2 regions of the Bradyrhizobium sp. 14AA genome follow, and region 1 is predicted to be linked to the other one. Evidence: predicted binding sites of a transcription regulator. Region 1 holds the regulator's gene; the other holds the start of a gene.
What was found. Region 1 encodes HrcA, which represses chaperone genes, less so after heat shock. Its sites were predicted from a motif close to GTTAGCACTCNCNNNNNGNGAGTGCTAAC; they were not measured.
Positions count from the first base shown of each region.

Region 1 (3,830 bases):
GATCGCCTTGATCGCGGCGTTGCTGCGAAAGTCGTTGCCGGTCTCTTCGGGCTCGCCCAGGCCGAGTTCGCCAGCCGAGACCACTTCGACGCCGTGAGGTGCCAAAAGCTCCTTCATCTCGGCGAGCTTGCCGGGATTGTGGGTCGCGATGACGAGCTTGTCAGTGATTCGGCGGTGCATGGCCTATTGACTACGCCACGGCCAGTTTCTGCAAGTCCACCAGACGGGCGATGCCCTTTTGCGCCAAGGCGATCAGCGCCAGGAACTCGTCTTGCGTGAACGGCTCGCGTTCCGCGGTGCCCTGCACCTCGATGATGCGGCCATCGCCGGTCATGACGAAATTGGCGTCGGTCTGGGCTTCCGAATCCTCGGCATAGTCGAGATCCAGCACCGGCTTGCCCTGATAGATGCCGCAGGAGATCGCGGCGACGTTGTCGCGCATGACGTTGGCCTTGATCATGTTGCGCGCCTTCATCCAGTTGATGCAATCGGCGAGCGCGACCCAGGCGCCGGTGATCGAGGCCGTGCGCGTGCCGCCGTCGGCCTGGAGCACGTCGCAATCGACCGTGATCTGGCGCTCACCGAGCGCTTCGAGATCGACGATGGTGCGAAGCGAGCGGCCGATCAGGCGCTGGATCTCGACGGTGCGGCCGCTCTGCTTGCCGGCGGAGGCCTCGCGGCGGGTGCGTTCCGAGGTCGCGCGCGGCAGCATGCCGTATTCGGCGGTGACCCAGCCGCGGCCCTGGCCCTTCAGCCACGGCGGCAGGCGGTCTTCCAGCGTGGCGGTGACCAGCACATGGGTGTCGCCGAATTTCACGAGGCAGGAGCCTTCCGCATATTTGACCACGCCGCGCTCCAGCGTCACGGGGCGCAATTCGTCGGGCGCACGGCGGCTTGGCCGCATGGGAAATCCTCCAAAACTCTCGGAAAAGGGCTATTCGCGGTGCTTGTAGGTGGGGTGAGGGTAGGCGGCAAGGTTTTTTCACCCCTGATTTCGGGCCCGCGAACGCCACGCTTGTCAGAACCCTCCGGGATGGACAAATTATGAGCATCTGAGAGGAGTTACCGTCTGTGGCCCATCACGATCCGATCCATCTGATCGCGCCGCGCGCAGGCCTCGCCCAGCTCAACGAGCGTTCCCGCGACATATTTCGTCAAATTGTCGAAAGCTATCTCGCGACCGGTGAGCCCGTGGGCTCGCGCAATATCTCGCGGCTGATCGCCATGCCGCTGTCGCCGGCCTCGGTCCGCAACGTCATGGCTGATCTGGAACAGCTCGGGCTGATCTATGCCCCGCACACCTCCGCCGGCCGGCTGCCGACGGAACTCGGCCTGCGCTTCTTCGTCGATGCCCTGATGCAGGTCGGCGACCTCAACGAGGCCGAACGGCAGTCGATCCAGAGCCAGCTTACCTCCGTGGGCCAGGCGCAGTCGGTCGAGGCGGCGCTGGATCAGGCGCTGACGCGGCTTTCCGGTCTCACGCGGGCCGCCGCGGTGGTGCTGACGCCGAAATCCAATGCGCGGCTCAAGCACATCGAATTCGTCCGCCTGGAACCGGAAAAGGCGCTGGTGATCCTGGTCGGCGAGGATGGCCAGGTCGAAAACCGCGTGCTGGCGCTGCCGCTCGGGGTTCCCTCCTCGGCGCTCATCGAGGCCGGCAATTTCCTTAATGCCCGGATCCGCGGCCGGACGCTGGCCGAGGCACGGCTCGAGCTCGAAACTGCCCTTGGGGAGGCCCGCGCCGAGCTCGATCAGCTCACGCAAAAGGTGATTTCCGCCGGCATCGCCAGCTGGTCCGGGGGCGAGAACGAGGATCGCCAGCTCATCGTCCGCGGCCACGCCAATCTGCTGGAAGATTTGCATGCGCTGGAGGATCTGGAGCGCGTTCGGCTGCTGTTCGACGATCTCGAGACCAAGCGGGGCGTGATCGACCTGCTCGGCCGCGCGGAGACCGCCGAGGGCGTGCGCATCTTTATCGGTTCGGAGAACAAGCTGTTTTCCTTGTCCGGCTCCTCCACGATCATCTCGCCCTATCGGGATGCCGCCGGCCATATTGTCGGTGTTTTGGGCGTGATCGGGCCGACGCGGCTGAATTATGCCCGCGTGATCCCGACCGTGGACTACGCGGCCCGCATCGTCAGCCGCCTTTTGGGGGGCTGACCGGCGTTTCCACCGATCACGGGCGCTTGATTTTCGCACGCTTAGGCACGATATCCGGGCCAACAATCCCTGGAAACGAGTTCGAGATTAGAGCCGATGACCGATCGAGACCGGCAACCCGAAGACACGACCGCTGCGACCGGCGAGCCCGTGGTGTCAAAACCCTATATCATGCCCGACGATCCCGAGCCCGGCTCGGTCGAGCTGTTGCAGAAGGAAGCCGCCGAGGCGCGTGACCGCATGCTGCGGACGCTGGCCGAGATGGAGAACCTGCGCAAGCGCACCACCAAGGAGGTCGCCGACGCCCGCCTCTACGGCATCACCGGCTTTGCCCGCGACGTGCTCGACATCGCCGACAATCTCCAGCGCGCGCTCGACGCCGTTCCGGCCGAGGCTCGTGCCACGGCCGATCCCGGCCTGATCTCGCTGATCGAGGGCGTCGAGCTCACCGAGCGTTCGCTGCTCAACGCGCTAGAAAAGCACGGCGTGAAGAAGCTCGATCCGCAGGGCCAGAAGTTCGACCCGAACTTCCACCAGGCAATGTACGAAGTGCCTGATGCGTCGGTGCCGTCGGGCACCGTGGTGCAGATCATGCAGGCCGGCTACACCATCGGCGATCGCGTGCTGCGCCCGGCTTTGGTCGGTGTCGCCAAGGGCGGCGCGAAGGCCGCGGCCGCCGCTAACAGCAACGAGTCGAACGGCGCGGCGTAAGCCGCGCCTTACGCGCTCACCGCGATATCCGCAGACTGAATCCGCTTCACACCGGCCTTGGCCATGTCGGCCCAGGCTTTTGCCAGCGAGCCCTGCGTGTCGATGCCGCGGCAGCCGTCTTCGACCACATAGACCTCGAAGCCCGCCTTGCGCGCGTCGAGCGCGGTCCAGGCGACGCAGAAATCCGTCGCAAGGCCAGCAACGAAGACGCGCTTGATCTTGCGGCCCTTGAGATAGCCGGCAAGTCCGGTCGAGGTCTTGCCGTCGGCTTCGAGGAAGGCCGAGTAGCTGTCGACGTCCTTGTGAAAACCCTTGCGGATGATGAGCTCGGCGTGCGGGATCGCAAGATCCTTTGACAGCGAAGCGCCATCGGTGCCCTGCACGCAATGGTCGGGCCACAGCACCTGCTTGCCGTAGGGAAGATCGACGGTCTCGAACGGCTTCTTGCCGGAGTGGACTGACGCAAACGAAACGTGGCCCGGCGTGTGCCAGTCCTGCGTCATCACCACGTTCGCAAACGCCTTTGCCATCTTATTGATGACGGGCACCACCTGCTCGCCTTCCTTCACCGCGAGGCTGCCGCCCGGCAGGAAACAATTCTGCACGTCGATCACGAGCAGGACGGAAGCATCGTCGGGTTTGATCGATGCGGCCGCGAGGAGCGCCGTCGGAGCAAGGGCCACGAGCGCGGTGGTCCCAAGTGCCGCGAGGATTTGTCGTCGATCCAGCATCATTCGCCTCCCTCTAGGATGATCCAACTGGGGAAGCCTAGGTCCGTTCGTATACGAACAGAAGCCCGAAAATGCGGCCGGTATTGGTGAGGGGGTGGGCTCTATCTTTCCGTCGTCCCGGCGTAGGCCGGGACCCATAACCACAGGGATCGGTTGCAGGACGAGCTGGTAACTCCGGGCCTTTGTAAAACTATCGCTGCGGCGTATGGGTCCCGGCCTCCGCCGGGA
Region 1 covers NZ_JAVAYM010000004.1:121,333-125,162, forward strand. Annotated here, with positions in the region: gene rdgB (RdgB/HAM1 family non-canonical purine NTP pyrophosphatase) at 1-180, opposite strand, end outside; gene rph (ribonuclease PH) at 191-904, opposite strand; gene hrcA (heat-inducible transcriptional repressor HrcA) at 1,072-2,160, shown strand; gene grpE (nucleotide exchange factor GrpE) at 2,257-2,871, shown strand; gene pncA (bifunctional nicotinamidase/pyrazinamidase) at 2,880-3,602, opposite strand.

Region 2 (3,830 bases), on a different contig from region 1:
CGCCGACGCGGATCACCGCGACGCCGCCGGCCAGCTTGGCGAGCCGCTCCTGGAGCTTCTCACGGTCGTAGTCCGAGGTGGTTTCCTCGATCTGGGCCTTGATCTGGCCGACGCGGGCCTCGATCTCCGGCTTCTTGCCGGCGCCCTTGACGATCGTGGTGTTCTCCTTGTCGATCACCACCTTGCCGGCGCGTCCCAGCATCTTCACAGTGACGTTCTCGAGCTTCATGCCGAGGTCCTCGGAGATCAGCTGGCCGCCGGTGAGGATCGCGAGGTCCTCGAGCATGGCCTTGCGGCGGTCGCCGAAGCCCGGCGCCTTGACGGCGGCAACCTTCAGGCCGCCGCGCAGGCGGTTGACGACCAGGGTGGCCAGGGCCTCGCCCTCGACGTCCTCGGCGATGATGACGAGCGGCTTGCCCGACTGCACCACGGCTTCCAGCACCGGCAGCATGGCCTGCAGGCCGGAGAGCTTCTTCTCGTGCAGGAGGATGTAGGCGTCCTCGAGCTCGGCGGTCATCTTCTCGGGGTTGGTGACGAAGTAGGGGCTGAGATAGCCGCGGTCGAACTTCATGCCCTCGACGATGTCGACTTCGGTATCGAGCGACTTGTTCTCCTCGACGGTGATGACGCCCTCGTTGCCGACTTTCTGCATCGCCTGCGCGATCATCTTGCCGATGGCGGCATCGCCGTTGGCCGAGATGGTGCCGACCTGGGCGACCTCGGAGGAGGCGGCGACGGGCTTGGCGCGCTTCTCGATGTCCTTGATGACGGCCGCAACGGCAGAGTCGATGCCGCGCTTGAGGTCCATCGGGTTCATGCCGGCGGCAACCGCCTTGGCGCCTTCGCGCACGATGGCCTGGGCCAGTACGGTCGCGGTGGTGGTGCCGTCGCCGGCGAGGTCGTTGGTCTTGGAGGCGACCTCACGGACCATCTGGGCGCCCATGTTCTCGAACTTGTCCTCGAGCTCGATCTCCTTGGCGACGGTGACGCCGTCCTTGGTGATGCGGGGCGCGCCGAAGCTCTTCTCGATGACGACGTTGCGGCCCTTCGGGCCGAGCGTCACCTTGACGGCGTTGGCGAGAATGTCGACGCCGCGCAGCATGCGATCGCGCGCGTCTCCGGAAAACTTGACGTCTTTGGCAGCCATTTCTGCAATCCCTCGTGTTTCGTGGTGTGTGTTGTTTCGTGCTGTGTCTTGCCGCTTGCTCGTCGCGGCGCGGGGCTGGCGACGAGTCCGGCGGAATGATGGATGCCCGGATCGTGCGATCCGGGCATGACATTCAGCGTCCGTTCAGGCTGATGGCCTTAGGCCAGCACGCCCATGATGTCCGACTCCTTCATGATCAGGAGCTCTTCGTTGTCGATCTTGACCTCGGTGCCCGACCATTTGCCGAACAGCACGCGGTCGCCGGCCTTGAGGTCGATCGGGATCAGCTTGCCGGCCTCGTCGCGGCCGCCGGGGCCGACGGCGACGACCTCGCCCTGGGACGGCTTTTCCTTGGCGGTGTCCGGAATGATGATGCCGCCCTTGGTCTTTTCCTCGGCGTCGATACGTTTGACCACGACACGGTCATGCAGCGGACGAAATTTGGATTTAGCCATGACGTTTCCCTTTGGAGGCTCGCTTCGGAAGTAGTGGAAGTGGGTGGGGCGGCGCTTCCGTCCAACCTCTTCGGCGAGGATCGAACGGCGCGCTTAGCAATCGGCCTTTCCGAGTGCTAATAGTGGGCCCGGAAATATGGCTTGGCTGCGATCCTGTCAAGCAAAGGTGGTTAAGCGATTGGTGAGGCGGATATAGGATGGTGGCATTGGAAACTTGTTCGGGGCGCCGGCGTGTCAAAGGACGTCATTGCTCCGGCAGCGGTTTTGCGCTTGGCTGCGGGAGGGGTGCGGCCATGGTCTTGTTCGGGGGAATGCCATGATCAGTTCAGCTCACGCGCGCACGGTCGCCAATCTGGCGGCGGCCTCTTGCCTGGCGCTGCTGCTCGGCGCCTGCGGCGGCGGTATGAGCCTGCCGTCTTTCTCGTCATCCTCACCGCCGCCCGAGGCCGAGCCCGGCACCGGTCCGGAAATGCCAGCGACCATTCGCGCCGACGAGATCGTCGGCCGTTGGGGTCTCGCCTCGTTCCAGAACCCGGCCGACCGCGCCCGCACCGAGGCTGCCGCGAGGGCCCAGTGCAAGAATCCCTACGTGATCACCGCCGGCTCGTCCGGCGGCGTGATCATGCATCTGGCCGACCAGGCAACGCCCCAGGAGCTGCGGCTGAAGGGTTCGCCCAGCGGCAAGAACTACATCGGGCCGGCGGGTCCCACCCCCGGCGAGCAGGACCGCGAGATCGTATCCTTCGACGGCCGCGTCCTGATCACCCGCTTCATCGACAAGGACGCCGCCACCCGCTACGGCAACATGGTCTACGTCCGCTGCGCGCCCAGGGCGTGATTTCTTCTCCGTCATTCCGGGGCGGTCCGCAGGACCGAACCCGGAATCTCGGGATTCTCAGGTGCGCAATTGCGCACCAGAGTTCGGTCCTGCGGACCGCCCCGGAATGACGGACTGAGACAGATCCCAAACAAAAAAACGCCGGCTTGCGCCGGCGTTTTGTTTTTCTCTCTGCCTTGTCCGCTCAGTCGAACAGCGCGTCGATGTCGTCCTGCGAGGCGTGACCGACGTCGCCGGCGAGCTTCGGGCCGTTGAGGAGCTTTTCGTCCTCGCTGCGCTGATCGACCGGTGCCGGCACATGCGACTTGATCGCGTCGACGCCGCCCCAGATCTCCATCATCGCATTGATGTGCTGCTCGATGAACTTCATCGTGGTCATGACCTTGCTGATGCGCTGGCCGGTCAGGTCCTGGAAGTTACAGGCTTCGAAGATCGAGATGACGCGTTCCTGGATGTCGTCGGCGAGCCGCTTCTGCTGGTCGACCGAGTCCACCTTGGACATCGCGCTCGCCGCCTGGTCGATCGACTCGGCGGCTTCGAGGATCTGCTGGGTCGCCTGCTCGGTACCGCCGACGACCGCGCCGAGCTCGCCATTGACCTTGGCCATTTCGCCGCCGTCGAAGCTCTTGCCGTGCAGCGTCGCGATCTCGCGCTTGGTGCGGTCGATGGCGTCATGGATGAGGTCGAGCTCGACCTTCAGCTTCTCGCACTGCTCGATCTGCGCCCGGTAGGTATCGAGCATGGTGCGCGCTTCGGAAAGTTCGTGGGCCGTGGAGGCGTCGATCGCCGCCATGGCTGCGCTGCCGGACAAGGGCACCGCGCCCTTCGCCATCTGTGCGCGGATCGCACGCAGCTCGGCCATGATCTCGCTATGCATCGGCATTGCCTCTTCGGTTACGTCGAGAATCGGCATCTCGCCACTAACGATGTCCTCGACGCGAAAACGTTTGCGGTGAACAGCCATCAGATACTCCCCCACCTCACTCACGCGTCTTTGTAGGCAGAAGCGATTTAACACGAAGTTCACGGCAGGAACTGTTGTTCGCGCCATGCGCGACACCGCGCAAAGAAGCGATTAACCATGAGCGTTCGGCATTCACCGAAAATAAACGCTGATCGCCAAATTGCCCCTCGCCTGACGACGTGGTGAATCCAAACGCCCGATCCGTTTACCAAACAAAACGGCTTTTGCTCTTTATTGACCACGTCGAGGGGCGCGGATCAGCCATCAGCTCTCCACGACCCGTGTGATCTAGACGAAACAGTACAGAGTACGTCGATGTTCAAGAAAATGTCTGTCGCGCTGCTCGGCAGCGCTTGCACCTTCATTGCCGGCGCGAACAGCGCCGCGGCCTTTGACAATACGGTGCCGAATGATCCGCCTGCGGTG
Region 2 covers NZ_JAVAYM010000009.1:111,199-115,028, forward strand. Annotated here, with positions in the region: gene groL (chaperonin GroEL) at 1-1,147, opposite strand, end outside; gene RAD15_RS18190 (co-chaperone GroES) at 1,306-1,602, opposite strand; gene RAD15_RS18195 (hypothetical protein) at 1,919-2,440, shown strand; gene RAD15_RS18200 (protein phosphatase CheZ) at 2,625-3,404, opposite strand; gene RAD15_RS18205 (L,D-transpeptidase family protein) at 3,720-3,830, shown strand, end outside.
Region 2: RAD15_RS18190 (co-chaperone GroES) is a predicted target of HrcA. The motif match lies at 1,695-1,723, and genes of this name have one in related genera.